DNA from 4 places in the Rhodococcus sp. 320_ES genome. Region 4 is predicted to be linked to each of the others. Evidence: riboswitches for the same ligand, from Rfam matches in the RefSeq annotation. Region 4 holds a riboswitch; each other region holds the start of a gene.

Region 1 (7,765 bases), on a different contig from region 4:
ATTGGAGCTGTGTAATGACCTCTGCCACCGACAGTTTCGCCGTCGGAATCGACGTCGACCCGAAGGACACCGTCGCCGGCGACGTTCTCACCTCCCGTGTCGTCGGTGCCGAGAACGCAGGATTTACGTTCGTGACGTTCGAGGATTCTCCGGTTCACGAGGGTTTCGAGAGGGTGGATGCCATCACCCGCGCGGCATTCGTCGCCGCAACCACGAGCACGATCGGACTCGTTCCGGTTGCCGGGACCACGTATTCGGAGCCGTTCCACATTTCCTCGCAGCTGGCATCGCTGGACTACGCCTCACGCGGGCGCGGAGGGTGGATCGCGGAACGCTCGCACCCTCTGGCCGCCGAGGCGCTGGGCAAGCCGGTGGTCGAGGGCTCGGATCTCTATCGCGAACAGCGTGACTCGATCACCGTGGTGCGGGATCTGTGGGACTCGTGGGAGGATGACGCTGTGGTCCGCAACGTCGCCACCGGTCGGTTCCTCGACGCGAGCAAACTCCACTACATCGATTTCGTGGGGGAGTCGTACACCGTGAAGGGGCCGTCGATCGTGCCTCGACCTCCGCAGGGGCAACTGGTGGTGTTCGGGCGGGACGGTGAAGTGGATCCCGATCAGGTCGACGTCGTGCTCGTGTCCGGAACCAGACCGACCGTCGATGCTCTCCTGGTAGAGGAGATCACCGTCGACCTCGTCGACAAAGCCTCCGCGGCCTCGCTTCTCGATCGGCTCGTCGCTCTTGCGGACGAGGTCGACGGAGTCCGGCTCCGGCCCACCGACCTGGACCGCGACCTGCGTGCACTCGCTCGGTACGTCCTCCCACCGCTCTTCGAACGTGGCATCGCCCATCGGCCGGTACCGGGTACCTCGCTTCGGCAGTCGCTCGGATTGACCCGTCCCGCAAACCGATTCGGAGCTGCGTCATGAGCATCGACACCGGTCGTTCCGCAGACTCCGCTCCTCACAGGTTCCCCGACGCCCACGTCCACTTCGGTGTCTTCATGCAGGGCGTCAACCACACCACGATCTGGTCGGATCCTGCCTCGGGCTCGCAGATCGACTTCGAGACGTTCCGCCGTATCACCCAGACCGCCGAACGCGGATTGTTCGACGCATTCTTTCTTGGTGAAGGACTGCGGCTACGGGAACAGGACGGGAAGATCCTCGATCTCGACATCGCGGGTCGTCCCGACGCGATCACACAATTGGCTGCGCTGGCGGGTATCACTCGCAAGATCGGACTGGTCGCGACCCAGAACACCACCTACAACGAACCTGCCGATCTCGCTCGTCGGCTCTCCGGTCTCGACGTGCTGTCCGGCGGCAGGGCGGGGTGGAACGTCGTGACCACCGACAACGCGTGGACCGGTGAGAACTTCCGTCGCGGCGGCTTCCTCGACCATGCGCTGCGGTACGAGCGGGCCGGCGAGTTCCTCGATGTTGCTCGTGCACTCTGGGATTCGAACGGCGCCACTGTTCGCCACACCTCGCCACAGTTCGACATCACCGCCACGGCGACGCTTCCGTCCAGTCCACAGGAACATCCGGTCATCTTCCAGGCCGGTGATTCCGGTCAAGGGCGTGACTTCGCTGCCAAGCACGCAGACGTGATCTTCTCCCGTCACGGAACGCATTTCGACGACGCACTGGAATTCGCTGACGACATCAGGGCGAGGCTCGCGGCACAAGGTCGGCCCGAAGAGGACATCAAGGTGCTCCCGTCGACACAGATCGTGTTGGCCGAGAACGCATCCGAGGTCGAGGAAAAGGTGCGCTGGGTCATGGACGGCCAGTACACCGGTCCTACCGCGCTCTCCTTGGCCGCGCTGGTGTGGGGCAAGGATCTGTCGTATCTCGACCCGGACGGCCCACTTCCGGTCGAAGATCCGGTTCCACAGGCGATCTCGGGGACTCGGGGCGCGTTCCGCGACGGAAACGACCCGATCGAGGTGGCGCGGGAATGGCGCGCACTCGCGGAGGCCAAGAATCTGTCGCTCAGGGAGGTGGTCATCGAGACCACGTCGCGCAGCGGGTTCGCCGGCACACCAGGCCAAGTGGCCGACGAGCTCGTGTGCTGGGTCCGCGGCGGAGCGAGCCACGGGTTCAACATCTCCCCGTACATCGTCCCTGGCGGGCTCGACGAGATCGTCGACTGGTTGGTGCCGGAACTGCAGGAACGCGGTGCCTACCGGACGTCGTACGAGGGTTCCACGCTGCGTGAGCACCTGGGCCTGGACCGACCCTTGACTCGCCGAAACCACGTCTGATCCTTCGGTTTTGCGCCGCCCGCCGGGGCGGCATACTATGAAGACTCACCATCCAGAGCGACCGAGAGACTTGGCTCGTCGACGTCGCAGCAACCCCCCGCGCGTGCGGGTGAGGGTGCTACCGCCAAGACCGATGGAGGCACCATGAACTGCATCTCAGGGTCCGGCACCAACACCTGGGCCCGTCGCCATGTCGATTTCGGTCGACTGTCGGCATCGACCTGTCGCAGCTGACGCTCCGGTCACTCCTCTTCTGACACGCGCGCGGATCTCCGCCGCGTTCCTTTCTCGTACCACGATCACGGAGATTCCTCGGTGCCCACTCACCATGCACACAGACCTGCTCTGAAGACGCTCGTCGGCCTCGTCGCTCTCACCACGGTACTGACCGCCTGCGGGGGAGCCGGCGGAACGCAGAGCGCGGACGCGGGCCCCGCCCAGCCAGGCGGCACGCTGAAGTACGGGCTCTCGACGGCGCCGACCTGCTCGGACCCCGCTCAGGCAGGAACCAATCAAACCATCTATGTCACAAGGGCAATCGTCGATTCGCTCACCGATCAGAATCCCGACACGGGCGAGATCGTGCCGTGGCTCGCGGACAGCTGGGAGGTCGGTGCGGATGCAACGGTGTTCACGTTCAAGCTCAAGGGCGGTGTCACGTTCAGCGACGGAACGCCGGTGACAGCGCAGTCGGTGAAGAACAACTTCGACGCCATCGTGAACACCGTCGGCGCGGCCAAGGCTCCGTTGGCCGCGAGCTACCTTCAGGGTTACGTCGGAACCACCGTCGTCGATCCGCAGACGGCGCAGGTCACGTTCTCCTCGCCCAACGCGCAGTTCTTGCAGGCGTCCGCGACGTCGCAGCTCGGATTGCAGGCCGACGCCACCACGTCTCAGACGCCCGAGGTGCGGTGCCAAGGCGGCAACATCGGCAGCGGCCCGTTCACCTACACCGACTACCAGCAAGACCGGTCGGTGACGCTGGCCAAACGAGCCGGATACTTGTGGGGTTCAGAGGCTTTCGGACATACAGGTGAGGCGTACCTCGACGGGATCGAATTCACGGTGGTGCCGGAATCCGGTGTTCGCACCGGCAGTCTGTCCTCGGGCCAGCTCGACGCCGTCAGCGACGCGCTGCCACAGGACGCGCCCACCATCGAGGCAACCGGTGGTCGCGTCCTCACGACATCGAACCCCGGCACCCCCTTCGGAATTCAGCCCAACGTCTCACGCGGTGTGCTCGCGGACCCCGAGGTGCGCAAGGCTCTCGTGCCGGCGATCGACCGGCAGCAGCTGGTCGACACGGTCCTCGGACCCGACTTCAAGCCGGCCACGAGCACACTCGCGAGCAAGACGCCGGCCTACGTCTCGCTTCCGGACGTGACGTTCGATCCCGAGAAGGCGAAGTCGATCCTCGATGCCGCCGGGTGGGATCCCGGCGCCGACGGAATACGCGAGAAGGCCGGGCAGAAGCTGAGTTTCAAGATTCTCTTCAGCGCCGTCTTCGCCGGTAACCAAGCGATTCTCGAACTGCTCCAGCAGCAGCTGCGTGACGTGGGGGTCGATGCACAGCTGGATCTGACGTCGGTTCCCGATTCGATCGCCCGGCAGAACGCCGGTGACTTCGAGGCCACGTACTACAACAGCACCCGCGCCGACGGCGACATCCTGCGTACGTCGTTCGCCGTCGACGGACGGAACCTGAACCAGCGCGGCCCGATTGCCGATCTCGACGCGTCTCTGACCGATCAGTTGCGCACCACCGACACCACCCAGCGCGGTGAGATCCTGGCGGATGCTCAGCAGCAGGTACTCGACAACGGGTTGTGGATTCCGACGGTGGAGCTGTCCCAGGCGGTCGGTGCCAGTGCGGCGGTGCAGGATCAGCGGTTCGATGCCTCGGCCCGACTGCAGTTCTTCGACACCTGGCTGAGTAGGAGCTGACATGCTGCGCTACCTCGGATTGCGTGTGCTGCAGGCAGTCGGCGTGTTGTGGGCGGCCTTCTCGATCTCCTTCGTGGTGCTGTTCCTGCTTCCGTCCGATCCGGTCAGCATTGCCGTCGACTCCGGCGGCGGCAGTGGCACGCCGGTCGACGCGGCGGCGGTCGCCGAACTCCAGGCCCGCTACGGCCTGGACAAGCCGGTACTCGAGCAGTATTGGACGTCGCTCACCAACGCGGTCCGAGGTGACTTCGGAACATCCATCTCCACCGGTCAACCGGTGACCACCGCCATCCTCGATGCAGTGCCGAGCACACTGGCCCTGGCCGGCTTCGCGCTGGTGCTTGCTGTGGTCTTCGGCGGAGGCCTCGCGTTCGTCGCGACGTACACCCGTGCGCGGTGGTTGCGCACGGCCCTGTTGTCGTTGCCTCCCCTCGGAGTGGCGGTGCCGACCTTCTGGGTGGGTCTGCTTCTGCTGCAGGCATTCTCCTTCGGACTGCCGATCTTCCCCGCATTCGGCGATCGCGGGTTCGGTTCGTTGGTTCTTCCGGCGATCACCCTTGCGGTGCCGACCGGAGCGGTCATCGCCCAGGTGCTCTCCACCAGCTTGACCACCACGTGGCGCCAACCGTTCACCGCTGCCGCGGAGGCGAAAGGGGCGTCGCGCTGGCGAGTTCAGACGCGCCACGTGCTCCGGTTGGCGAGCGTCCCGGCCTTCACGATCGCCGGCGTGCTCGTCGGTGAACTGCTGGCCGGGTCGGTGGTCGTCGAAACCGTGTTCTCCCGTGCCGGTGTCGGGCGACTCACGCAGACCTCGGTTCTGGCGCAGGACATACCCGTGGTGCAGGGCATCGTGGTGATGACATCGCTGGTCTTCGTGCTCGTCATGCTTGCGGTGGACGTCGTCTACCCGCTGATCGATCCTCGAATAGTGCAGCGCAGCAGCAAGACCGAGAAGAGCAAGGAGGCCGCACATGTCTGACGTCCTGGTTCTCGACAAGCTGCCCGTGGGCACTGCGCCCGAACCGACCCCACGCCGCCGGCGGGGATCACTGCGCCGAGTGACAGGCACGGTGGGCGTCGCAGTGTCGGTGATCGTGCTGATCGTCGCGCTCGGATTCGCTGTCGCGCCGTCCGTGTTCGCGAGCGGTGACCCACTGCGCGCCGCGCCGGCGGACAAGCTCCAGGGCCCGAGTGCCGCCCACTGGTTCGGGACCGACAACATCGGCCGCGACGTCTACACCCGAGTGGTCCACGGAGCCGGACTGTCGCTCAGCGCAACCCTGTTGGCGGTCGCCATCGCGTTGGTCGCCGGCACCGTTCTCGGCCTCCTGAGCGGCGCCGTGGGCGGTTTCGTCGATTCGGTACTGATGCGTCTCGTCGACGTTCTGCTGTCGATTCCGGCGTTGCTGTTGGCGCTGGCCCTGGTCACCGTATTGGGATTCGGCACCGTGAACGTGGCGATCGCGGTCGGTGTCACGCTCATCGCGAGTTTCGCCCGCGTCATGCGGTCCGAGGTACTGCGTGTTCGTCGGTCGTTGTACGTCGAGGCGGCGTTCGCATCGGGGTCGCGGTGGCACACGGTGCTGTGGAACCACATTCTGCGCAACGCCTATCCGCCCGTGATCGCCTTGGCCGCGGTGCAGTTCGGTATGGCGGTGCTGTTCGTCTCCTCGCTCAGCTTCCTCGGATTCGGCGCAGTTCCGCCGACGCCGGAATGGGGATCGCTGGTATCCGAGGGTCGCAACTTTCTGGCCACGTCCTGGTGGCTCACGACGCTTCCCGGACTCGTGATCGTCGTGGTGGTGTTGGCAGCGCACCGCGTCGGGCACGCGCTCGATCGGGGTGATCGCGCATGAGCGCTCTGCTCTCCGTGGACGGCCTGAAGGTCTCCTACGGTATGACCGAAGCGGTGCGCGGAGTCGACTTCGAGATCGCACGCGGTGAAGTGCTCGCTCTCGTGGGCGAGTCCGGCTCGGGCAAATCGACGACCGCACAAGCGATCATCGGTCTGCTGGCCGGCTCCGGTGCGATCACCGGTGGCACGGTGACGTTCGACGGTGAGCGTATCGACAACGCGAACCACCGCCGGTTCGAGAAGCTCCGCGGAGCCCACCTCGGTCTCGTCCCGCAGGACCCCACCACCTCCCTCAACCCCGTCAAGCGCGTCGGCGAGCAGGTGGCCGAGGTCCTGCGTATTCACGGTCTGGCCGACCGTCGCACGGCCGCAACCGAAGCCGTGCGCATCCTCGACGAGGCGGGCATCGACAACCCCGAGTTGCGGGCGCGCCAGTATCCGCAGGATCTGTCCGGAGGGCAACGCCAGCGCGTGCTCATCGGCATCGCGCTCGCGTGCCGGCCGGAACTGGTGATTGCCGACGAGCCGACCAGCGCGCTGGACGTGACCGTGCAACGTCGCATTCTCGACCACCTCGCCGCCCGGACGTCCGAGCACGGCACCTCGGTCTTGTTGATCACGCACGACCTCGGGGTCGCAGCGGACCGCGCCGACCGAATCGCGGTCATGCAGAACGGTGAGATCGTCGAAATAGGCACCGCGCGCGACGTTCTCGACAATCCCAGCGCCGACTACACCAGAAAGCTGATCGCGGCGGCGCCGAGCTTGACGTCGGTGCGGGTACCGCGGGCAGACCGGACGGACGACGCCGGATCCGGTTCGCAACCCCCGTCCACCCTGCTCTCGCTCCTCAACGTCTCCAAGACCTTCGCGATCGGGCGGGGCCACCGCCTGCAGGCGGTCGACGACGTCTCCTTCGACGTCGAGCGCGGCCGCACCGTCTCCATCGTCGGCGAGAGCGGGTCGGGAAAGTCGACGACTGCGCGCATCGCGCTCAGACTCGAAGACGCCTCGGCCGGCGCGATCCATTTCGACGGTGACGACATCACCGACGTGCGCGGCACAAGATTGCGAGCGCTGCGTCGGCGCTTCCAGATCGTGTATCAGAACCCGTACGCGTCGCTCGATCCGTCGCTGCGAGTGAAGGACATCGTGGCGGAGCCGTTGGCCGCCTTCGGATTGGGTACCCGCTCGAACCGTCTCGACCGAGTGGCGGAACTGCTCGATCAGGTCGCATTGACCCCCGATTATCTCGAGCGTCGGCCCGCGCACCTGTCCGGTGGACAACGCCAACGTGTGGCGATCGCACGGGCGCTCGCTCTCCATCCCGAGCTGCTCGTTCTCGACGAGCCGGTGTCCGCGCTGGACGTCTCGGTGCAAGCTCAGATTCTCGACCTGCTCGCGCGGCTGCAGGACCAGCTGAACCTGAGCTACCTGTTCATCTCCCACGACTTGGCGGTTGTTCGCCAGATCAGCGATCGAGTACTGGTGATGCGCGGTGGGCAGGTCGTCGAAACCGGCTCTGCAGAAGAGATTTTCGACAACCCACAGCACGAGTACACCAAGGAACTGCGCGATGCGGTTCCGGGAACAGGAGTTCTGTCATGAGCACCCTTGCCGTCGAGTTGGTGGGCGCGGGAGCGCACCCGCAGGCCTGGCGCCGGCCCGACAGCCGGGCCGAAGAGTTGTTCGGT
Region 2 (7,765 bases), on a different contig from region 4:
GTCCGCGGTCTGTCGGTCCACCTTCAGCCCGAGCACGTCGGCGAACAGGTTGGCCAGATCGATCTCCGATCCGATGACCGTCGTGTCATCCGTCGCGTAGAAGCCCAGGGGCGGAACCGATCCCGCCGTACCGGTCACGACGATGGTTCCCCGGTCCCTGATGGCCTGCGGCACTTCGGCGGCAATCGCGTCGACCTTCTCGGTGTGGATACGCCCGCTCTGCTCGGGCGAAAGATCGTAGGACACACCCTCGTTCGAGACGACGGTGCTCTCCGCCGAGGGGTCACTGCATCCGGTGGCGACGAGCGCGAGGACGGCAGCAGCGGACAGGACCGACGCGAGGCGCCGGGACGATGAAGACATGGTTCTACTTTCGTTTCTGTGTTGCGGGAGAGGAGGAATCAGAGAACGTGCGACAGGAAAGACCTGGTCCGCTCGTTCTCGGGGTTGTCGAATACGGCTGAAGGAGAACCTTGTTCGACCACGACGCCGCCGTCCATGAAGACCACGGTGTCGGCGACCTCGCGTGCGAAGCCCACCTCGTGCGTGACGATGATCAGCGTCGCGCCATCGCGAGCGAGACTGCGAATCACTTCGAGGACCTCACCGACCAACTCGGGATCGAGCGCCGAGGTCGGTTCGTCGAACAGGATGACTTTGGGCCGCAGCGCGAGTGCACGTGCGATGGCAACGCGCTGCTGCTGTCCGCCGGACAGTCTGCGCGGGTAGTCGTGCGCCTTGTCGCCGACGCCGACGCGCTTCAGCAACTCGAGGGCTTCCGGCTCGACCTCGGACCGACGTCGCTTCTGAGCCGACAGCGGAGCTTCGACGACGTTTTCGAGAACAGTCAGATGCGGGAACAGATTGAAGTTCTGGAACACGAATCCGATCTGCGAACGTTGGCGCAGAATGTCTTTCGGCTTCAGCTCGTGGAGCCTGTTTCCCTTGCGCCGGTAGCCGACCAGTTCGCCGTCGACCCGAATGGAGCCGGCGTCGATCTTCTCGAGGTGGTTCAGCGTGCGCAGAAGCGTCGACTTGCCCGAACCCGACGGACCGAGGATGGCGGTCACCTCGCCGGGGCGGACGGTGAGGTCCACGCCCTTCAGCACCTCGAGTGGGCCGTAGGACTTGTGCACTCCCCTGGCCTCGACGGCAAATCTGGAGTGTTCCAACTCGATTGTCATCGGGTCGCTCCGCGCGGTGAGAGCGGAACTCCCGCAAGTTGCCTGCGCAGCTTCTGAATCGGCGTCAGTGGCACGGTGCGCAGTGCGCCCTTGGCGTAGTGGCGCTCGACGTAGAACTGCACGACCGACAGGATCGAAGTCAAGATGACGTACCAGACCGTCGCGACCATGAGCATCGGCACGACGCGTCCACTGCGGCCGTAGATGACCTGCACTTGATAGAACAACTCGGCGATGGCCATTACCGACACGATCGAGGTGCCCTTGAACAAGCTGATGACCTCGTTGGCGGCATTCGGCAGAATACCCCGCATTGCCTGCGGCAGAACGATCTTGAAGAACTCACGCCGCTTCGGGATGCCCAGTGCGGCGGCCGCCTCGAGCTGACCCTGGTCGACCGAGATGATGCCGGCGCGAACGATCTCGGCGGAGTACGCGGCCTGATGCAGGGCAAGGCCGATGATCGCCGCCGTCGAGCCGCTGATCACGCTGTTGACGTCGAACGCGAAGAACGACGGCCCGAAGGGAATTCCCAGCGACAGCGTCTGATAGAGGTACCCGATGTTGAACCAGAAGAGCAGTTGCACGATCAGCGGAATCGATCGGAATGCCCAAATGTAGAACCAGGAAATGATCTGTAGCACCGGGTTCTGGGACAGCCGGGCAGCGGCGAGGGCGATCCCCAACGCGAAGCCGATCAACGTTCCCCAGAACGTCAGCTGAATCGTCAACCACAGCGCGGCGACGACGGACTTGGCCGTGAAGTACTGGGCAAATGTGCCCCAGTCCCAGCCGGCGTTGGTGGCGAGTCCATGGACAAATTGCGCAACCAGCACCAGTGCGGCGATGGATGTCACCCATCGCCACGGGTGCCACGTTCTGGCGACGATCAAGTTCTCGCCGTCGGCCGGGTCCGCCTTCTCGGCAGCCGGGCGCGCGTCGGTAGTGGTCACTTCGGTTCTCTCCCATCGGTCCTGGCGGTAGCACCCGCACGTGCTCGGCACGGGGTTGCTGCGACGTCGACGAGCCAGGTCTCTCGGTCGCTCTGGATGGCTAGGCAAAACCTACGCGCAGTGTCGATCCGGGTCGACAGTTCGAATCAGCGTGATTGGAAGGGCGTGGTGATTCCTCGCGAATCGAGAATGGGACGCACGCCCTCCGCGAAGTGATACGCCTCTTCGAGGTGTGGATAACCGGACAGGATGAACTCGTCGAAACCGCAATCATGATATTCGGCAATCACATTCGCGACTTCCCTGTGCGACCCGACCAGAGCTGTACCCGCTCCACCGCGAACCAGACCGACCCCGGCCCACAGGTTCGGATAGATCTCGAGGGAGTCCTTCGACCCGCCGTGCAGCGCAGCCATTCTCCGCTGCCCCTCCGACTGGGACGACGAATGCAACAGGTGGGCATCGGCGACTTGCTCGTCCGGCAGCGCGTCGAGCAGTCGCTGCGCCACCGCCCATGCCTCCTCTGAGGTGTCGCGGCTGATGGTATGCAGACGAATGCCGTAGGTGAGCTTGCGGCCCTCCTCGTCCGCAAGCGCCTGCACGCGTTCGATCTTCGCGCGTGCGTCAGCCGGAGGCTCACCCCACGTCAGGTACGTCTGCACTCTCTTGGCCGCCACCGCCAGAGCAGGATCGGACGAGCCGCCGAACCAGAACTCGGGCAACGGGTCGGGAGGCTCGGACACTCGCGCATCCGCGACCCGGAAGAACTCGCCGTCGTGGTCGACAGGTCCCTCGGTCCAGATTCGACGCACGAGATCGAGAAACTCGTCCGTGCGGGCGTAACGGCGATCGTGGTCGTTCCAATCACCGAACCGCCGCTGCTCGGCGTCGTCACCGCCGGTGACGACATTCAACAGCAGCCGGCCCTCGGAAAAGCGTTGCAGGGTTGCCGCCTGCTGTGCGGCCAACGTGGGGGGCGTCAGGCCCGGGCGGAACGCGACGAGGAATTTCAGGCGCCGGGTGCTGTGGAGCAGCGCAGCGGTGGTGAGCCACGCGTCCTCGCACCACGTTCCGGTCGGAGTCAGAACCCCTTCGTACCCGAGCCGGTCGGCTGCCTGCGCAACTTCGGTCAGGTAGCGCAGCGTGGGCCGTCGAAAACCGGCAGGTTCTGCCTTCTGCGCGGAGGCATGAGAAGAGCCGACGATGGACCGACCGTCACCGGCCGTCGGGAGGAACCAGAAGATGCGTGCGGTCACGGGTAGCTCCAGTGGGGGTCTATGGGGAAATCGGCGGTGTGCGAACCAGTGTGAGCACGGATCGTTTGCGCAGCACGAACCCCAGCGATTCGTACATCGCGATGGCGGAGTAGTTGTCCGCACGCGCGTGCAGAAACGGCACCTCGCCGCGCTCGCGGATTCCGTGTCCGACCGCCCGCACCAATCGTGCGCTCAGTCCTCGGCGGCGGTAGTCGGGATCGGTGCAGACCGCGCTGATCTCGGTCCACCCCTGCGGATGCATCCGCTCTCCGGCCAGCGCGACCAGTGCACCCGCGTCGAAAAGTCCGAGATACGTGCCCATCTCGATCGTCCGCGTCCGAAACGGACCGGGTTGGGTTCGTTCCACGAGATCCAGGATCGCCGGGACGTGCTGCGCGCCGAGGACAATGGCCTCCGCATCCGGTTCGACGGCGAGGGCAGATCCGTCCAGTTGCACCGAGCCGAACTCACCGAGCAATTCCCATCCGGCGGGCGGAATGTACGGGCCGCGCAACGCAACCTCGACGCCGGGCCCGATCAGGGCGGCGAGGTCGACGTAGTCCTGCTCGGTCATCTCCGGCGGGTGACCGACGAACCCGGCGACCTCGGTGTCGTAGCGCGCGATCCGCCCCGACCAGGTCGCGAACCGCGCATGGGCTCTGCGCAGCGACGAGCGCACCGGGTCGTCGAGCGGGTGCACGGCAGTCTCCGTCGTCATCCGATCACGTCTGCCGCGCGGCGCTCTTGACCGCATGGGCGACCTCGGCGCGCAGCGCCGCGTACTCCGAGGTGCCGCGTAGTTCGTCCGGGTCGATACCCGTGCGCGGGAGATCGGATGCGATGTCCAGAGCGATTCGTCCGGGTCGGGTCGACAGCACCACGATGCGGGAACCGAGAAACGCCGCCTCGTCTGCACTGTGCGTGACGAAGACGGCGGTCCGCCCCGTTTCGTGGCCGACTCTGCGCACATCCTCCTGCAAGCGCTCGCGCGTGAGAGCGTCCAGCGCGGCGAACGGTTCGTCGAGCAGCAACAACGGCGTCTGCGCGGCCAAGGCGCGCGCGATAGCGACTCTCTGTTGCTGACCGCCCGATACTTCCCAGACCTTCCTGTTCTCGGTTCCGGTCAGACCGACCCGTTCGAGCAGTGCATCCCGCGTGACTCGCCGCTCGGTCTTGGGTACCTGCGCGTATCGCAGCGCGAGATCGATGTTGCCGCCCACGGTCTTCCACGGAAAGAGCCTGGGCTGCTGGAACACCACTCCCGCGCCGACTCCCGGTTCCGGACGTCGACCCGAGACGGTGACCGAACCCTCGGTCGGCGCGTCGAACCCTGCCACCAATCGCAACAGTGTGCTCTTGCCACACCCCGACGCGCCGACGAGAACCAGGAACTCACCGGGCTCGATGCGCAGATCGATGGGACCGAGGGCCGTTACCGCATCTTTCCCCGACCCGTAGACCCTGGTGACGTCGTCGAGGGTGACGGACCCGTCGACTCGGATGTCACCGGAGACGTCAGTCTGTGAGGACACCGGGGAGTCCCTTCGTATAGATGGCCGACTGGAACGTCGACAGATCCGGTGCCGACGGAATCTGCTGCTGTTCGGCCAGGAACTCGGCCGCGCTGTGCAGGTTGTCGGCAATGTTCCCCGGGTTGCCGTCGGTGCCGAGCCACTCCGGCGACGTCAGCTGATCCTTGGTCAGGAAGACACCTTGCGCGAGCTGGCCTTTGGCCTCGTCCTTGCTGATTCCGATCTCGGCTGCGACGGCGGTGGCAGCGGCATCCGGGTCGCTCTGCACCAGGTCCAGAGCGCGTGCTTCGACCTTGCGCCAGGTATCGACCACCTCGGGCTTCGATGTCGCGAGCGCCGTCGACACCACACCGAGGTCGAGGGTCGGCTTCCCGTTCGCGGCCAGCTCGCGGCTGGTGATCAGTGTCGTACCGTCTGTTCGGAGTTGATCGAGGGTAGGAAGCCAGGTGTACACGGCATCGACATCCCCCCGCTCCCACGCCGCCAGAGACGCCTGTGGTTGCAGGTCGATCAGCTGGACGTCGTTGGCCGTCAGACCGGCCTGATTCAGTGCGGCCAGAAGACTGTAGTGCGCGGTGGAGGCGAAGGCCGTAGCCACTCTCTTACCCCTCAGGTCGGCGACGGACTCGATCCCGGTCTCGTTCCGGGCAACCAGCGCTTCGTTGTCGCCGGCGACGTCGAGCACGAACGCCACCTGGTACGGAATGTTCAGTGGCGCAGACAATCCGCGCGCGACCGGACTGGAGCCGATTGCACCGAAGTCGATCTGGCCGGCGATGAACGCGGTGTTGATGTCAGCGCCCGAATCGAACTTCGTCCACTCGATGTTGTAGTCGGGGAGCGCGTCCTCGAGCCAGCGATTGTTCTTCACCACGAGATCGCCGCTCGGGAACGACTGGTAGGCCAGCCGCAGCGTGGGTTTGCTGCTGTCCGAGGCGTTGTCGCCTCCGACGGCGCAACCACCCAGTGCCAGCACGAGGACCGCCGCAGCCGCGACAACACGAACCAGTGATCTCATATCTTTCCCCTCCAGGGAACAGCGCGGCGCTCTGCCGCGCGTAACAGGCCGTCGATGATCAACCCCGAGATTCCGATGGCGAAGATGCCGACCAGGACCACCGGGGTGTTGTTGTAATTGCTTGCGTCCTTGACCATTCCGCCGATGCCGGGCAGGCCGTTGAACAGTTCTGCGGCGACGACCGACGAGTACGCCATTCCGACTGCCAGTCGAATCCCGGTGAACGTCTCCGGGAGCGCCGACGGAATCACCACGTCTTTCAACACGGCGAGACGTGACGCGCCCAACGCCCGGGCTGCTTCGATCAGAGCGGTCGGTGCAGCCAGAACGGCAGCGGTGGTCGCGACCGCAGTCGGAGGCAGAGCGGCGAGCGCCAACAGCGTCACCTTGGGCGCTTCGTCGATGCCGAGCCAGATGACGAGCAGGAAGAAGTACGCGAGCGGAGGCAGTGCCCGCAGAAACGTGAGCCAGGGCTCGAGAACCTTGCGAACCCACCCCACGGTGCCCATTGCCAAGCCCAGAACGATGCCCAGCACGACACCCACGACCACACCGAGCAGAACCCGCCGCAGCGTCATGTACAGGTGCTCCCAGAGCAGGAAACCTTGGTAGCCGCGGACGCCGTCGTGCGTGGTCGAGACCGTGACGAAGGCGTCCCACACGGTGGACGGGTACGGCACGAACGTCTCGTTCCAGACGCCGGACGACGCCGCGATCTGCCAGACGACGACGAAAGTCACGAAGGACAGCAAGGGAAGAGCGACGGTGGAGACGCCGAAGGATCTGCGGGCGCGACCTTTTCGGCGTGAGAGTGATTCGGTGACGCCAAGAGACGAGGACATGTAGGGGACTTCCCACGAAGGAGGACGAGCACGCGGTCGCGACAGAAGCGGGGAGATCACCGGCAACAGGAGGCGCGCATTCGGGAATTTGTACGCGACCGAGTTCGATCACGCAACTCGCCTGTGCCGCAACCGATGATGGGGTTTCGGTCCATAGTTTTGCTCGAGCTGATTCGAATTACCGATGCATTTCGAACCACGTCGATCCGAATGCTGTGCAGGATCGTCCGCTACCGGGAGAGTGATGCGACCATCCCTGCACTCCAACGGAGTTCCCATGAGCACCACGGTCTCGCCGTCAGCGCGAACAGACATCGACATCGCCATCGGCGTACTCATCGGTGTGTACGGATACACCCGCGAAAACGCCGTGGAGGTGCTGGTGAGGCGGGCGCGCAGTCAGAACGTCGGCCTACTGCGCGCGTCCCGGAACCTGATCGCGTCCGCGCAGATTCCGACCCGGCTGCGGACGTCGCGTGACTGATTCCGATCACGTCGATCCGAATGCTGTTGCGGTGCAGAGCGCTCTGCAAAGTTCGTGGTGTCACCGCATCGCCGGGTGACGGCCGAGAACACACCTGCGGATGTGGCCGAGCGGCGAGGCAACGGCCTGCAAAGCCGTGCACACGGGTTCGACTCCCGTCATCCGCTCGAATCGAGAACCTTCTCGAAGCAGTTCGAGAACAGCATGGACTCGTACGGCGGGAAGATCGGGATCCGCGTGTACCCGCTCTTCTCGTAGAGCCGAACGGCGTCGGGTTGACGGTCTCCGGTCTGCAGAATCAAGCGGGACAGGCCGGCGGCTCGCACCGCATTCTCCGCAGCGGCCAGAATCGCTTGCGACACTCCGGTTCCGCGGGCAGCCGGTCGCACGAACATGCGCTTCAATTCCAGATCGCCGCCGTTCCACCGCAGGGCGGCGTGGCCTACGGGCTCGCCGGCCGCGTACACGACGATCGTGGTCGCAACAGTCTCCAGTG
Region 3 (7,765 bases), on a different contig from region 4:
CGACGGCACGCTGGTGCGCGCACCGCTCGACGTGGTCAAGCACGCCACCGGTCAGCCGATCGGCGGCGTCGCGCCCGTCGGCCACCCGACCAACCTGCCGACCTTCGTCGACACCGATCTGGGCCTGCACCAAGAACTCTGGGCCGCGGGGGGCCACCCCAACACGCTCTTTCGCACCACCTACAGCGAGCTCCTCCGCATCACCGCAGGCTTGGCGGTCGACGTCGGGCCTGACTAGCTTGCTTTCCGGGTCGATCCGGGCTGGGCGAGACCGGCGACGGCCTCGGAGTTCAGGACCGCGCCTCGCGCCGCCAGCACCGGCAGGACGTCGTCGACGATGCGGCTGCGAACCTGGTCCTGCTCGAGAATCGGGTGCAGATTCACCCCGTCCGCGACGTCGGCGGCCTTGATGTCGGCGATCAGCCCGGCGAGGCCGGAGGCGGTGCCGACGTACAGCAACGATTGCGGAGCCGGAACCGACACCGAGTTGGCCAGGTCCTTGCGGGCGGTCCGGGCGTCGGCGGCGATGTGCGTGTCGACGTCGAGGATCACCGCGAGTTGGTCCGGGTCGTGACCGGCGGCCGCGAAGTCCTGACGCAAGCGGGAGCGCTGAGCCTGTGCCTCCGCCAGATCCGACGCCTGAATGCGCACGGTCTCGAGCGTGGGTGCGTCGACGGTGAGATCGAGAGTCCCGATGGAGACGCGGGGTGCAGTTGTCATGAGATGTCCTTGTCGCGCTGGTGGGCCCTGCTTATAAAACGCTGCGGTGCAGTCGCCGTATTTCAGGGGTGACACGCGGTGGACGAGACGCGGCACAGATCGACGTGCCTACGGGCCCATCGAGTGCTCTCGAACATGAAACTCATGCTAACCATTCGTCGCCTCCGCGCCGGAGAGTGCGTCGTACGTCACACTGCGCTCGTCCACCAGCGCCGACACCGCGTCGACCAGACGGTCGACGTCCGCGCCGGACGTTCCCAGACCGAGGCTTGCACGCACCGCACCGCGGGGAGCACCGAGCTTCGCGAGCAGCGGGTGGGCGCAGAACCGCCCGTCGCGCACGCCGATTCCGTGCTCGCCCGACAGGTACGACGCGATGCGAGCGGGCTCGAACCCGTCGACGACGAAGGTGACGATGCCGACCGTGTCCTCGATGTCGTCGAAGGCGCGCAGGAACGACACGCCGGGTATCGCCGCCAGCCCGCGTCGCAGCGTGTCGGTCAGCTCTCGCTCGTGGCCGACGGAGTCCACCGTGGTCAGGGCGGTGCATGCGGCTGCGAGCGCCACTGCTCCCAAGACGTTGGGGGTGCCGCCTTCGTGACGTTCCGGCGATGCTGCCCACGCCGTCTCGTCGACGGTCACGTCGGTGACGGCGCCGCCACCGGCGAGGTAGGGGTCGGCGGCGTCGAGCCAATCACGGTTGCCCACCAGGACTCCCGCACCGAACGGGGCATACAGCTTGTGCCCGGAGAACGCGAGGTAGTCCACACCCAGTGCTGCGATGTCGACGGCCCGATGCGGCGCCAGTTGTGCTGCGTCGACGCAGATACGGGCGCCGCACTCGTGCGCGATGGCTGCCAGCCGGGCGAGCGGAAGCACCTCACCGGTGACGTTCGACGCACCTGTGACCGCAAGCAGTGCAGCGGGTTTCGACCACAGCTCGGCGATCAGGCGCCGGCAGGTCTCGTCGAACGAGTCGGCGGCCTTCACCACGCGTCGACCGTGCCACGGCAGGAGCGTCGCGTGGTGTTCGATGTCGAGCACCACGGTGTCTCCGGGGACGCAGCGCGCCAACAGGTTCAACGAATCGGTGGTGTTGCGCGTGAAGACCACGACGTCGGTGTCGCGTGCACCGACGAAGTCCCCGACCGTCGCGCGCGCGTCCTCGTAGGCCTGCGTCGACACCTGTGAGGGGTACCCGGCGCCGCGGTGCACGGAAGCGTAGTAGGGCAACGCGTTTCGTACCGCGTCGGTGACCGCCTCGAGGGCCGGAGCACTGGCGGCGTAGTCGAAGTTGGCGTAGCGAACCGTGCGGCCGTCGAGCAGAGGAACGTCGAGATCGGCGCCCGAGACGGCGCAGGGGGTACGCAATGCGGTGGTCATGACAGAGTTCTCCCTCGGAAAGGGGACCCACGAGGAGTCCGCGCTTGCCCTGTCCCGGTTCGGGACACGGCCTGGTCGTCACCCGGAGCACCCCACCGCGGAGGAGGGTTGCCGACCAGCGAGCCGGGGCTTGATGCTGGTACTCGTGACCTGGCAGGAAGGATGACAAAGGACACGCGCGGTTGTCAACCGGGCGCAGTTGTTCACCCGCGCGCAAACTGAATGTGGGATAACACCTGCACCAGAAAAGGACCGGAAAGGCCGCCACACCTTGTCACTGCAGACCCGCATTCCCGAGACGTACCTGAGATCCGCGCAGGCCCCGCCCGCGCGGACGCTGATCGACGTGCTCGAGGACACGGCGCGGCGTTTCCCCGACGCACCCGCGATCGACGACGGTGACACCACCATCTCGTACACCGAGCTGCTCGACGCCATCGACGAGGGAGCGCAGTGGCTGGGCCGGGCCGGGGTGTGCGCGGGCGACCGCGTCGGCATCCGGATGCCGTCGGGAACGTACTCGCTGTACGCGGCGATTCTGTCGATCATCGGCGCCGGCGCGGCCTACGTCCCCGTCGACGTCGACGATCCCGACGAGCGTGCCGAGCTCGTCTTCTCCGAGGCCGGGGTCACCGCGATCGTCATGGAGTCCGGTGTCACTGCCACGGCGGCGGCCACGCCCGGAGCCGGACCGGTCCGTCGTCCCAACCCCGAGGACGACGCCTGGATCATCTTCACCTCCGGATCCACCGGCACCCCGAAGGGCGTCGCGGTCAGCAACCGGAACGCCGCGGCGTTCGTCGACGCCGAGGCACGAATGTTTCTGCAGGACAATCCGATCGGGCCCGGCGACCGCGTGTTGGCCGGACTGTCCGTCGCGTTCGACGCTTCCTGCGAAGAGATGTGGTTGGCGTGGCGGGGCGGCGCGTGTCTGGTGCCCGCTCCTCGATCGTTGGTGCGCAGCGGCATGGATCTCGGACCGTGGCTCGTGGCGCGCGACATCAGCGTCGTCTCGACGGTGCCCACCCTCGCGGCACTCTGGCCGGCCGTCACGCTCGAGGACGTTCGGTTGCTCATCTTCGGAGGTGAGGCCTGCCCGCCGGAACTGGCCGAGCGCCTTGCGGTTCCGGGACGTGAGGTCTGGAACACCTACGGCCCCACCGAGGCCACCGTCGTCGCATGCGCTGCCCTGATGGACGGCCAGGGACCGGTGCGCATCGGATTGCCCTTGGACGGTTGGGATCTCGCAGTCGTCGGACCGGACGGCGAACCGGTCGCGATCGGCGACGTCGGCGAACTGGTGATCGGCGGCGTCGGGTTGGCGCGCTACCTCGACCCGGCCAAGGACGCCGAGAAGTACGCCCCGATGCCGTCTCTCGGGTGGGAACGTGCCTATCGCAGTGGCGATCTCGTACGCCTGGAAGAAGAGGGTCTGCTGTTCCAGGGCCGCGCCGACGATCAGGTCAAGGTCGGCGGACGCCGCATCGAACTCGGCGAGGTCGACAACGCGTTGCAGGCTCTCCCGGGAGTGAGCGCGGCAGCCGCGGCGGTGCGCAAGACCGGTTCCGGCACACCGATTCTCGTCGGATATCTCGCGAGCACCGATCCAGATTTCGATCTGGCCCGCGCCCGCGAGATCCTCGTCGACCGGTTGCCCACCGCGCTGGTTCCGCGGCTCGCCCTCCTCGACGAACTGCCGACGCGTACCTCCGGCAAGGTCGACCGCAACGCGTTGCCGTGGCCGCTGCCGCGCCGACAGTCCGATGCCGTGCCCACCTCGGATCTGCACGGCACGGCGCGCTGGGTTGCCGACATGTGGACCGATGTGCTCGGCACCGAGATCGACTCACCCGACGTCGACTTCTTCGCCGCGGGCGGGGGGTCCCTCTCGGCCGCACAGCTGGTGACGAAGTTGCGCGAGAAGTTCCCGTCGGTGACCGTCGCCGAGCTCTACGACCACCCGCGCCTGGGTTCGCTGGTGAGCATGCTGGACGAGCTGGCTCCGACCGAGGCGGTCGAACCCCGGGAGGTCGTTCCGACGCCGCGAAGGGCGCAGTGGGCGCAGATCGCGGCCACGGTTCCCCTGACGACGCTGACCGGGCTGCAGTGGACGACGTGGCTGGGCGCCTCGGCCAACGTCGTGTCCGCGCTCACCCCGATCCCCTGGCTGCCGACGGTGTCCTGGTGGTGGATTCTCGCCGGGTTCCTGCTGTTCATCACGCCCATCGGCCGGATGGCGATTTCGGTGATCGGTTCGCGAATCCTGCTGCGCGGCATCGAGCCCGGCTCGTACCCACGCGGCGGCAGCGTCCATCTGCGCCTGTGGACGGCGGTACGGCTCACCGACGCGTCGGGCGCTTCCAACCTGTCCGGCGCACCGTGGATGGTCTACTACGCACGGGCGCTGGGCGCCGACATCGGGCGCGGCGTCGACCTGCACACGCTCCCGCCCGTCACCGGAATGCTGTCGCTCGGCGACGGATGCTCGATCGAGCCCGAGGTCGACCTGTCCGGGCATTGGATCGACGGCGACGTCGTGCACATCGGTCACATCACCGTCGGCGCCGGCGCTGCCGTCGGGGCGCGCTCGACGGTCATGCCCGGAGCGCAGATCGGCAAGAACGCGGAGGTCCTCGCCGGATCCGCCGTCGTCGGCAAGGTGAAGGCCGGCCAGCAGTGGGCGGGGTCGCCGGCCGCGAAAGTCGGTAAGGCCGAGCATCTCTGGCCGGCCAACACCCCACCGCGCGCGAGCCGATGGGTGGTCGCCTACGGCATCACCTCACTGTTGCTGTCGGGTCTGTCGATCCTCGCGCTCGCGTTCGGCGTCGCGCTGATCGGGTGGGGCGTGCGTGACACCACCACACTCGCCGGCGCACTCGGCCTCGGGTTGGCGTGGCTTCCGCTCGCGACGCTGCTCAGCCTGCTCGTGTACGCGGTGATCACGGTGGTCGCCGTGCGGCTGCTCTCGATCGGCTTGGTGCCGGGGTATCACGCGGTGCGCAGCCGCATCGGATGGCAGGTCTGGGCCACCGAACGCCTCATGGACGCCGCCCGCACGTTCCTCTTCCCCCTCTACGCCTCCTTGCTGACCCCGCGGTGGCTGCGACTGCTGGGCGCCGACATCGGCAAGGACGTCGAGGCGTCGACGGTTCTGCTGGTTCCCAAGTTCACCACCGTCGGCGACGGCGCGTTTCTCGCCGACGACACGATGGTCGCGAGCTACGAACTCGGCGGCGGCTGGATGCTGCTGGGCGAGGCGAAGGTGGGCAAGCGCGCGTTCCTCGGCAATTCGGGTATGGCCGGCGCCGGGCGCCGAGTGCCGAAGAACGGTCTCGTCGCGGTGCTCTCCGCGGCGCCCGCCAAGGCGAAATCGGGGTCGTCGTGGCTGGGCAGCCCGCCCGTGCGGTTGCGCCGTGCACCCCATTCGGCGGACACGGCCCGCACGTTCGACCCGCCGCGCAAGCTCAAGATCGCTCGCGCCGTCGTCGAGACGTGCCGGTTGATTCCGGTGATGGTGACGTTCGCGATCGGCTGGGGCGTGCTGGTCGGGCTGACGGCGCTCGCGTCGAGCGTCGGGTACTGGCTGGCGGCGCTGCTGAGCGGACTGGTGCTCCTCGTCGCCGGGGCGGTGGCCGCGGCCGTCTCGGCCGTCGCGAAGTGGCTCGTCGTGGGCCGCATCGGAGCCGTCGAGCATCCGTTGTGGAGTTCGTTCGTCTGGCGCAACGAGGTCGCGGACACGTTCGTCGAGACTGTCGCCGCCCCGTGGTTCGCACGCGCCGCCGAGGGCACCGCGGTGCTGAACGTGTGGTTGCGATGGTTGGGCGCCACCATCGGACGCGGCGTCTGGTGTGAGACGTACTGGCTGCCGGAAGCCGATCTGATCACCCTCGGCGACGGAGCGACGGTGAACCGTGGGTGCGTTGTACAGACACATCTGTTCCATGATCGGATCATGAGTATGGACACCGTCACCCTGGGAGCCGGTGCGACCCTCGGGCCGCACTGCGTCGCGCTTCCCGCTGCAGGTATCGGGCCCGGCGCCACCGTCGGACCCGCGTCGTTGGTGATGCGCGGCGACCGCGTGCCGGGATCCAGCCGGTGGCAGGGCAACCCGATCGCGCCGTGGGTCAAAGGAGATCCTCTGAGCGAGTCGGACGCCCGGTGAAGCCGCTGACTCCACGGTTCGAGAGCGAGGCCATCGAACCACCCATCGACCCTTACCTGCCCCAGAACGGCAATCGGGGATTCAAGGTCTCCCGTTACGACCTCGAGCTCGAGTACCGCGTGAGTGCGAACCGCTTGTCGGGCAAGGCGACGGTCAGTGCGGTCACCGTGGCGCCGCTGCAGAAGTTCTCGCTCGACTTCGGACCGGCCCTGAGCGCGTCCAAGGTGACCGTGAACGGTTCGCGCGTAAGCAAATACGCCCACCGCGACGGCAAACTGACCGTCTCGTTGAGCAAGCCCCTGGCCACCGGCGCGCCGTTCGTGGTCGTGGTCGCCTACAACGGCAACCCGCAACCGATCCGCGGACTGTGGGGGCAGGTCGGGTGGGAGGAACTCACCGAGGGGTCACTGGTCGCCAGCCAGCCGAACGGGGCCGCGTCCTGGTTCCCGTGCGACGATCACCCCAGTTCCAAAGCGAGCTACCGCATTTCGATCACCACCGACTCGCCGTACTTCGCTCTGGCCAACGGGACGTTGGTGCGCAAGCAGACCAAGTCCTCGCGCACCACCTGGGTCTACGACCAGCCGGAGCCGATGGCGTCGTACCTCGCGACCATCCAGATCGGCCCGTACGAGAAGCACACCGTGCAGTCCGACTCGGTTCCGATCTCGGCCGTGCTGCCGTCGCGCCTGACCGCGTCGTACGCTCACGACTTCGGTCGTCAGGCCGAGATGATGGACGTGTTCGTGCGGCTGTACGGGCCCTACCCGTTTGCCGACTACACCGTCGTGGTCACCGACGACGATCTCGAAATCCCCATCGAGGCACAGGGACTCAGCATCTTCGGCGCGAATCACTGCGACGGAACCCGGCGGTACGAGCGCCTGGTCGCGCACGAGCTCGCGCACCAGTGGTTCGGCAACAGCGTGACTATCGGGCGCTGGCGCGACATCTGGCTGCACGAAGGCTTCGCCTGCTACTCCGAGTGGATCTGGTCGGAGAATTCGGGCGGCCCGTCCGCGCATTCCCGCGCCACCCGCGCACATTCGGCGCAGGCCGCACTGCCGATGGACATCGTGCTGTCCGACCCCGGTCCCGAAGCGATGTTCGACGACCGGATCTACAAGCGCGGCGCCCTCGCCCTGCATGCGTTGCGCCGCACCGTCGGTGACGAGAAGTTCTTCGCGCTGATCCAGGAGTGGACCGACAAGTTCCGCTACTCCACGGTGGTGACGGCCGACTTCACCGACCTCGCTTCGCGGTACGGGACGACCCCGGCGTTCTGGGATCCGTGGTTGAACGGCAAGCAGTTGCCGCGGTTGTAGGGGCTTCGCCCCCTGTGCGCGATTTCCGGCCCTCCAGGGGCGGAATTCGCGCACAGTAGTCTGGCGCTCATGAACCTGGGGGACCTCACCCGACCGACCACTCCGGCGGCCGCGGCCGCCCTCGAGTTGGCTACCGAATACTGCTCCCCTGCGCTGCTCAACCACGTGATTC
Region 4 (7,765 bases):
AATCACTGTCGACCTGGCGCAGCTGGACCTGTCCGAGATGGCGGTCTACGAGATGCTGCAGCGAGCGGATTCGGTGGGCGTGTTCCAGGTGGAGTCGCGCGCACAGATGGCGACGCTGCCGCGGCTCAAGCCACGTGAGTTCTACGACCTGGTCGTCGAGGTCGCGCTCATTCGTCCCGGACCCATCCAGGGCAACTCGGTGCACCCGTACGTCAAGCGCCGCAACGGACTCGAAGAGGTCACCTTCGATCATCCGTCGCTCGAGAATGCGCTCAAGCGCACGCTGGGTGTGCCGCTGTTCCAGGAGCAGCTGATGCAGATGGCGGTGGACGTGGCCGGGTTCTCGGCAACCGAAGCCGATCAACTGCGTCGGGCCATGGGATCCAAGCGCAGCCCCGAGAAGATGGAACGCCTCCGCAGCCGCTTCTACGACGGTATGCGTGAGCTGCACGGCATCACCGGGGAGAAGGCGGACCGAATCTTCGACAAGCTTTACGCCTTCGCCAATTTCGGTTTCCCCGAGAGCCATTCGCAAAGTTTCGCCGCGCTGGTGTTCTACTCGTCGTGGTTCAAGCTGCACCATCCGGCCGCGTTCTGCGCCGGTCTGCTGCGGGCACAACCGATGGGGTTCTATTCGCCGCAGTCGTTGGTCGCCGACGCTCGTCGCCACGGTGTGCCGGTACACGGACCCGATGTGAACGCCAGCCTCGCCGAGGCGACCGTCGAAGGCGGGGGAAACGAGGTGCGCCTCGGCCTGGCCGACGTCCGCAACGTCGGAAAGCCGTTGGCCGAGAAGATCGTCGACGCGCGTCTTGCCGGCGGTCCGTTCACGAGCTTCCTCGATCTCACCGGTCGAGTGGAACTGTCGGTGGCGCAAGCCGAGTCGTTGGCGACCGCCGGCGCTCTGACGTGTTTCGGAGTGACCCGTCGAGAAGCGTTGTGGGCGGCCGGGGCCGCGGCGGCGGAACGACCCGATCGACTTCCCGGTTTGGGCGCGTCGACACGCTCACCGTCGCTTCCCGGCATGAGCGCATGGGAGCTGGCCGCCGCCGACATCTGGGCAACCGGGGTCTCACCCGACACTTATCCCACTCAGTTCCTGCGCACACGGCTCGACGAGATGAAGGTGGTGCCGGCGAACCGTTTGCTGAGCGTCACCGACGGAGACCGGGTTCTGGTGGCGGGGGCGGTGACACATCGGCAACGTCCGGCCACCGCCGCGGGTGTCACGTTCATCAACCTCGAGGACGAGACGGGGATGGTCAACGTGGTGTGTTCGATCGGCCTGTGGTCGAAGTACCGCAAGCTCGCGCAGCTGTCGACGGCGCTGTTCGTACGCGGCAAGGTGCAGAACGCGGAGGGCGCGGTCACGGTGGTCGCCGACCAGCTCGAGGCCCTGGATCTGCGGGTCATCCTCAGGTCGCGCGACTTCCGATGACGGGCGACGTGTCGGTCAGACTCCGCCGTCGAAACCGATCTGACGCCACGCCTCGTACATGACGATCGAGGCGGCGTTCGCGAGGTTGAGCGATCGACGGCCCGGCACCATGGGAATGCGGACGCGGTCGGTGACGTGAGCGTCGTCCAACACCTCCGGGGCCAGCCCGGTGGGTTCGGGACCGAACAGCAGGACGTCACCGCGTCGGTACTCGAGTGACGCGTACGAGGTGTCGGCGTGCGCGGTGAAGGCGAAAACCCGCTCCGGGGCGAGCGAGGTCCACGCCGCGTCGAGGTCGTCGTGCACGGTCACCGACGCGAGATCGTGGTAGTCCAACCCCGCCCGGCGCAGCTTCGGCTCGGACAGGTCGAACCCCAGTGGGCGCACCAGGTGGAGCTCACACCCGGTGACGGCGGCCAGGCGAATCGCGTTTCCGGTGTTCTGCGGAATGCACGGTTGGTGGAACATCAGTCGAAACACCGGTCCAGACTGCCATGTGAAAAACTTCTCCCGTGACCGCGCTGCGACTGGATGGAAAACTGACCCGCGACGAGATCTTCGTCGACCTGACCGCGCGTGTTGCCGCACTGCGCGAGAAGGGAATCGTGCCGGGACTCGGCACCGTTCTCGTGGGCGACGACCCCGGATCCGCCGCGTACGTACGCGGTAAGCACAACGACTGCGCGAAGGTCGGCATCGAGTCCATTCGGCGCGATCTGCCCGCCGACGTCTCGTCCGAGGAACTCGACGCGGTCATCGACGAGCTCAACGCGAACCCGGCGTGCACCGGATACATCGTGCAACTTCCGCTGCCGAAGCACCTCGACGAGAACCGCGCGCTCGAGCGCGTGAACCCCGACAAGGACGCCGACGGTTTGCATCCGGTCAACCTGGGCCGGCTGGTGCTGGGCGCTCCCGGTGCGCTGCCGTGTACCCCGCGCGGCATCGTGCATCTGTTGCGCCGTTACGAGGTTCCGATCGACGGGGCGCACGTGGTGGTGATCGGTCGGGGCGTCACGGTGGGCCGACCCATCGGGCTGATCCTGACTCGGCGCAGTGAGAACGCGACGGTCACGTTGTGCCACACCGGAACTCGTGACCTGGCCGCCGAGGTTTCCCGCGCCGACATCGTGATCGCGGCCGCCGGAGTGCCGAGTCTGATCACCGCCGACATGGTGCGGCCCGGCGCCGCGGTGATCGACGTCGGGGTGAGCCGCACCGACGACGGACTGCGCGGGGACGTCGCAGCCGACGTCGCCGAGGTGGCGGGGTTCCTTTCGCCCAACCCCGGCGGTGTCGGACCGCTCACGCGCGCCTTTCTGTTGACCAATGTGGTCGAACGGGCAGAACGGCAGCTGTGAGGCGTCAGAGCGTGGTCGGCCGCAGCATTCCGGTCGTGATGGTGTTGGCCATCATGGCCGCGGCCGCCGTGCTCGTTCTCGCCGACCGGTGGCGCCGCGGGTCGCTGCTGTTCGGCGTCGCCATCGTGTTCGCGGCGCTGCTGAGGTTGTGTCTGCCGTCGGATCGCGTGGGGATTCTCGCGGTCCGCTCGCGCGCGTTCGACACGGTGTCGCTCGCCGCCGTCGGCGGCGCGATCGTGTGGTTGTCGATCTCGATCGATCCGCTGGGCACGGGGTAGTTCAGGAACCGGCCAGTTCGCCCCGCGCCAGGTCCATCGTCCGGCCCAGCATGGACGCCACGGGAACCGCTTCGGTGAGAAAGCCGTCGTGACCGTCTCGGGAGAGCACCACGTTCAGACCCTCGCAGTTCGGCAGTGAATCGGCGATCAGCTGCTGCTGCCGAATCGGGTAGAGGCGGTCGGAATCGACACCGCCGACCACGGTCGGAACCGTCGTCGCCCGTAGTGCTTCCTCGACGCCGCCGCGTCCGCGGCCCACGTCGTGTCGATTCATCGCTTCGGACAGCAGCACGTAGGTGCCCGCGTCGAACCGGCCGACCAGCTTGGCGGCCTGATGTTCGAGGTAGCTCTGCACCGCGTATCGGCCGCCGTCCAGAGCGTCTTCGTACTGCTGTGACCGGTTGCCGAAGCGGGCGTCCAGCTCCTGGTCCGTGCGGTAGGTCAGGTGTGCGATGCGGCGCGCGATGCCGAGCCCGGCCTCGGGAAGTCGGCCCGTGCCGTGGTAATCGCCGTTCTGCCAGTTCGGATCGCTCGTGATGGCCGCGATCTGCGTGGTCTGCGTACCGATCTGATCTGCCGAGGCGCGTGCACCGACGGCGAGCACCAGCGCCGACGCGACGCGGTCGGGATGCCCGACGATCCATTCCAGCGTGCGCATACCGCCCATGGATCCGCCGACCACCGACGCGAACTTGGCGATGCCGAGTGCGTCGGCGAGCTGTCGCTCCGCGGTCACCTGGTCGCGAATGGAGATGGCGGGAAAGCGTGAGCCCCACGGATTGCCGTCCGGCGCAAGCGAACTGGGCCCGGTGGTGCCGCGGCACCCACCGAGAACGTTCGTGGCCAGGATGCACCACTCGTCGGTGTCGAGCGGGGCGCCCGGACCGACGGCGTCGTTCCACCAGCCGGGTGACGGATGATCCGGACCCGCCGGGCCGTGCACGTGAGAATCGCCGGTCAGTGCGTGCTCGACCAGGACGACGTTGTTTCGTTCGGGCGACACCTCACCCCAGCGTTGTACGGCAACGGTGACGTCGGGGATGCTCTGCCCACTCTCGAGCTGGACGTCACCGATGTTCACGAAGCCCAGTTGCCCGTCCGGCGGCGGAAACGCAGCCGGACGGGCGACGGGTGTGGAGCTGAGGGTCAAGACGCCGCCGCAGCGACCGAGGCCGCACCCGAGGCGGCGCGGAAACCGCCCTCGAGGTCGGCGAGGATGTCGTCGATTCCCTCGATACCGACGGCCAGCCGGACGAGACCCGGAGTGACACCGGACGCGAGCTGCTCTTCGGGACTGAGCTGCGAGTGGGTCGTGGACGCGGGGTGGATGACGAGAGAACGCACGTCTCCGATGTTAGCGACATGGCTGTGCAGTGTGAGTGCATCGACGAAGCGTTTGCCCGCGTCGGCCCCTCCGGCCAGCTCGAACGCCACGATCGCGCCGGCGCCCCGCGGGGCGAGTTGCTGCCCGCGCTCGTACCACGGCGACGACGGAAGGCCGGCGTAGTTGACCGTCACCACGTCGCTTCGGCCGATGAGGTAGTTCGCAACCTTCACCGCGTTCTCGACGTGCCGTTCCAGGCGCAGGCTGAGCGTCTCGATGCCCTGGCTGATGAGGAAGGCGTTGAACGGCGAGACCGCCGCACCGATGTCGCGTAGCAACTGCACGCGAGCCTTGAGTGCGAAGGCGGGCGCTCCCAGGTCGGCGAAAACCACGCCGTGGTAGCTCGGATCGGGGGTCGTGTACTGCGGATGGCGGCCCTGCGTCCAGTCGAACGTACCGCCGTCGACGATCACGCCCGCTACGGCGTTTCCGTGCCCACCGAGGTACTTCGTCGCCGAATGCACCACGATGTCGGCGCCGTGCTTCAGCGGCTGGATGAGGTACGGGGTGGCGACGGTGTTGTCGACGATGAGCGGAATTCCGGCGCTGTGGGCGACGTCCGCGACACCCGGGATGTCGAAGATGTCGTTCTTCGGGTTCGAGATGGTCTCGCCGTAGAACGCCTTGGTGTTGGGCTGCACGGCGCCGCGCCAGTGCTCGAGGTTGTCAGGGTCCTCGACGAACGAGACCGTGATGCCCAGCTTCGGCAGTGTGTAGTGGAAGAGGTTGTAGGTACCGCCGTAGAGACGCGGGCTCGAGACGATGTGATCGCCCGCCTCCGCGAGATTGAGAATGGCGAGTGTCTCCGCGGCCTGGCCCGATGCGAGCAGCAGCGCCGCCACGCCACCCTCGAGCGCGGCGATCCGCTGCTCGACGGCGTCTTGCGTCGGATTCATGATGCGGGTGTAGATGTTGCCCGGCTCGGCCAGACCGAACAGTGCCGCGGCGTGATCGGTGTTGTCGAAGGTGTACGAGGTGGTCTGGTAGATCGGCAGAGCGCGGGCGTGTGTCACCGCGTCCGGGGTCTGGCCCGCGTGAATCTGCTTGGTCTCGAAGCTCCAGTTGGCGGTGGGATCTTCGGGTGCAGCGTCGGGGGAGATGTCGGTCATGGTCGATCCTTCGGGGTCGCGTCGACGCCGCGGCCGTATCGGGCGGCGGTGTCGGGAAAGTCAGAGAGAAGTGTGGTGTCGGGGTCTATCGGGGACAGCTACACATGGTGAGAAAACCTCCGATGGCTGCTCCGTGGAGAGCATCCGGTCAGTGGGCCCGTCGTGCGGACCCGCGCTTGCTCCCGATCAGGTAGATCGAGTAACCCGGTCAATCACCCGGGGCACCCCACCGCGGCTGGAGGGTTGCCGGCCAGCAAGCCGGGGCTCGATGCTGGCACTCATGACCTTGGCGGCGATATTAGCCGAGGCCTGCCGTGAGTGGAATCACGGCTGCTCGATTCGTGAATGGGCGACCGCGGGTTGGACAATGGTTGCGCTACCTACTGAATCGAGAAAGTGTCATGACCCAGGTCGTCGAACGCGACATCCTCCAGTCTCCGGACGTGACATCCCGGAGCCGACGTGGCGCGATGCTGGCTCTGGCTCTCGGCGGATTCGGCATCGGCACCACGGAATTCGTCTCGATGGGGCTTCTTCCCGAAATGGCGTCGAGCGTCGGAGTGACGGAACCGGTTGCCGGCCACTTCATCTCCGCCTACGCACTCGGCGTCGTCGTCGGTGCACCGACGATCGCCGCACTGGCCGCGCGCGTCGAGCGCAAGACGTTGCTCATCGGTCTCATGGTCGCCTTCACGATCGGCAATCTGGCCACCGTCCTGGCCCCGACCTACGGAACTCTGGTCGCAGCGCGGTTCGTCGCCGGCCTTCCGCACGGTGCGTTCTTCGGCGTCGCGGCACTGGTCGCCGCGCATCTCGCCGAACCCGGCAACCGAGCCAAGGCCGTCGCCTTGGTCATGATGGGGCTCTCGGTGGCGAACGTCATCGGCGTCCCGGCGGCGTCGTTCATCGGACAGACCTTCGGGTGGCGCTCGGCCTTCGCCGTGGTGGTGGCCATCGGCATCGTCACCGTCGGCGCTCTCTGGAAGCTCGTTCCGACGTTGCAGGGTCTGCACCTGAGCAATCCGATCAAGGAACTCGGCGCACTGCGCCGCGTGCAGGTGTGGATGACCCTGCTGTTCGGCATGGTCGGCTTCGGCGGAATGTTCGCCGTCTACACCTACATCAGCTCGACGCTGACCGACGTCTCCGGTCTGCCCCGCAGCGCGGTGCCGGTGGCCCTGATGATCTACGGGCTCGGCATGGTGGCCGGCAACGTGCTCGGCGGCCGTATTGCCGACCGGGCCCTCATGCCGGGGCTGTTCCTCTGCATGATCGCGCTCGTCTCCGTGCTCGTGGGCTTCGTCTTCGCCGCCCACAATCCCGTCACGGCGCTGATCTTCGTGTTCCTCATCGGCGTGTCGTGCTCGGCGATGATCCCCGGACTGCAGACGCGGTTGATGGACGTCGCCGGCGACGCCCAGACCCTCGCGGCGACCCTCAACCACGCGGCGCTGAACCTCGCGAATGCCGGTGGAGCGTGGATCGGTGGTCTCGTCATCGCAGCCGGTTACGGGTACACCGCACCTGCGGCGGCGGGCGCGATTCTCGGAGTTCTGGGATTGGGCGTTCTCACCACTGCCGTCGTACTGGATCGCCGCGCCCGCGTCTGAGCGGATGGCAGACTTTCCGTCATGCCGGAACTGGACGCCACCGATGCACGCCTTCTTCTCGAACTCTCGGAGAAGCCCAGAGCCTCGGGCGTAGAGCTCGCACACTCGCTGGGATTGGCCCGCAACACGGTGCAGTCGCGGCTGGCCAAGTGGGACACCGGCGGTCAGCTCGGCTCGATCGACAGACGAGTCAACCCCAGCGCTCTCGGCTACCCGCTCCTGGCGTTCGTGACCATCAGGGTCGATCAGCACCGTCTGTCGGGCGTGACCACCGCGCTCGCCGACATTCCCGAGGTCGTCGAGGTGTTCGGCTTGTCCGGCGCGTCCGACCTTCTCGTCCGCATCGTGGCCGTGGACGCCGACGACCTGTATCGGATCGCCGGCCTCATACTCGACATCCCCGGCGTCGAGCGCACCAACATGGCCATCGCGATGCGCGAGTTGGTCACCTACCGACTCACACCCGTCCTCGAGCGCGCCGCGGACCCACGACGAAAGTGACCATGTCTCACACCATCACGACGGTCAACGTCAACGGAATTCGCGCCGCAGTGCGCAAAGGGATGTCGGAGTGGCTGTCACGAT

What was found. Region 4 has a riboswitch for S-adenosylmethionine ahead of AC59JP_RS19070 (bifunctional o-acetylhomoserine/o-acetylserine sulfhydrylase). Riboswitches for the same ligand answer to the same signal wherever they lie in the genome.
Region 1: linked by a shared signal. The riboswitch ahead of AC59JP_RS20605 (ABC transporter substrate-binding protein) and the one ahead of AC59JP_RS19070 (bifunctional o-acetylhomoserine/o-acetylserine sulfhydrylase) in region 4 are both predicted to bind S-adenosylmethionine.
Region 2: linked by a shared signal. The riboswitch ahead of AC59JP_RS20635 (amino acid ABC transporter permease) and the one ahead of AC59JP_RS19070 (bifunctional o-acetylhomoserine/o-acetylserine sulfhydrylase) in region 4 are both predicted to bind S-adenosylmethionine.
Region 3: linked by a shared signal. The riboswitch ahead of AC59JP_RS13610 (aminotransferase class V-fold PLP-dependent enzyme) and the one ahead of AC59JP_RS19070 (bifunctional o-acetylhomoserine/o-acetylserine sulfhydrylase) in region 4 are both predicted to bind S-adenosylmethionine.

What each region holds. Positions count from the first base shown of each region.
Region 1 is NZ_JCAWAG010000006.1:5,051-12,815, reverse strand. Features, by position in the region: gene AC59JP_RS20620 (GNAT family N-acetyltransferase) at 1-15, shown strand, start outside; gene AC59JP_RS20615 (LLM class flavin-dependent oxidoreductase) at 15-932, shown strand; gene AC59JP_RS20610 (LLM class flavin-dependent oxidoreductase) at 929-2,272, shown strand; SAM riboswitch class I at 2,318-2,412, shown strand; gene AC59JP_RS20605 (ABC transporter substrate-binding protein) at 2,588-4,216, shown strand; gene AC59JP_RS20600 (ABC transporter permease) at 4,218-5,195, shown strand; gene AC59JP_RS20595 (ABC transporter permease) at 5,188-6,072, shown strand; gene AC59JP_RS20590 (dipeptide ABC transporter ATP-binding protein) at 6,069-7,679, shown strand; gene AC59JP_RS20585 (LLM class flavin-dependent oxidoreductase) at 7,676-7,765, shown strand, end outside.
Region 2 is NZ_JCAWAG010000006.1:13,951-21,715, forward strand. Features, by position in the region: gene AC59JP_RS20625 (ABC transporter substrate-binding protein) at 1-363, opposite strand, end outside; gene AC59JP_RS20630 (amino acid ABC transporter ATP-binding protein) at 402-1,184, opposite strand; gene AC59JP_RS20635 (amino acid ABC transporter permease) at 1,181-2,137, opposite strand; SAM riboswitch class I at 2,147-2,240, opposite strand; gene AC59JP_RS20640 (LLM class flavin-dependent oxidoreductase) at 2,284-3,393, opposite strand; gene AC59JP_RS20645 (GNAT family N-acetyltransferase) at 3,413-4,111, opposite strand; gene AC59JP_RS20650 (ABC transporter ATP-binding protein) at 4,116-4,895, opposite strand; gene AC59JP_RS20655 (taurine ABC transporter substrate-binding protein) at 4,909-5,943, opposite strand; gene AC59JP_RS20660 (ABC transporter permease) at 5,940-6,785, opposite strand; gene AC59JP_RS20665 (ANTAR domain-containing protein) at 7,063-7,269, shown strand; tRNA gene AC59JP_RS20670 (tRNA-Cys) at 7,366-7,436, shown strand; gene AC59JP_RS20675 (GNAT family N-acetyltransferase) at 7,428-7,765, opposite strand, start outside.
Region 3 is NZ_JCAWAG010000003.1:630,874-638,638, reverse strand. Features, by position in the region: gene AC59JP_RS13625 (YbaK/EbsC family protein) at 1-238, shown strand, start outside; gene AC59JP_RS13620 (hypothetical protein) at 235-720, opposite strand; gene AC59JP_RS13615 (putative leader peptide) at 783-857, opposite strand; gene AC59JP_RS13610 (aminotransferase class V-fold PLP-dependent enzyme) at 868-2,103, opposite strand; SAM riboswitch class IV at 2,139-2,254, opposite strand; gene AC59JP_RS13605 (Pls/PosA family non-ribosomal peptide synthetase) at 2,375-6,268, shown strand; gene AC59JP_RS13600 (M1 family metallopeptidase) at 6,265-7,593, shown strand; gene AC59JP_RS13595 (HD domain-containing protein) at 7,663-7,765, shown strand, end outside.
Region 4 is NZ_JCAWAG010000005.1:289,682-297,446, forward strand. Features, by position in the region: gene AC59JP_RS19045 (error-prone DNA polymerase) at 1-1,438, shown strand, start outside; gene AC59JP_RS19050 (tRNA (cytidine(34)-2'-O)-methyltransferase) at 1,454-1,918, opposite strand; gene AC59JP_RS19055 (bifunctional methylenetetrahydrofolate dehydrogenase/methenyltetrahydrofolate cyclohydrolase) at 1,951-2,799, shown strand; gene AC59JP_RS19060 (DUF3017 domain-containing protein) at 2,838-3,077, shown strand; gene metX (homoserine O-acetyltransferase MetX) at 3,079-4,227, opposite strand; gene AC59JP_RS19070 (bifunctional o-acetylhomoserine/o-acetylserine sulfhydrylase) at 4,224-5,570, opposite strand; SAM riboswitch class IV at 5,738-5,856, opposite strand; gene AC59JP_RS19075 (MFS transporter) at 5,972-7,180, shown strand; gene AC59JP_RS19080 (Lrp/AsnC family transcriptional regulator) at 7,202-7,681, shown strand; gene AC59JP_RS19085 (exodeoxyribonuclease III) at 7,684-7,765, shown strand, end outside.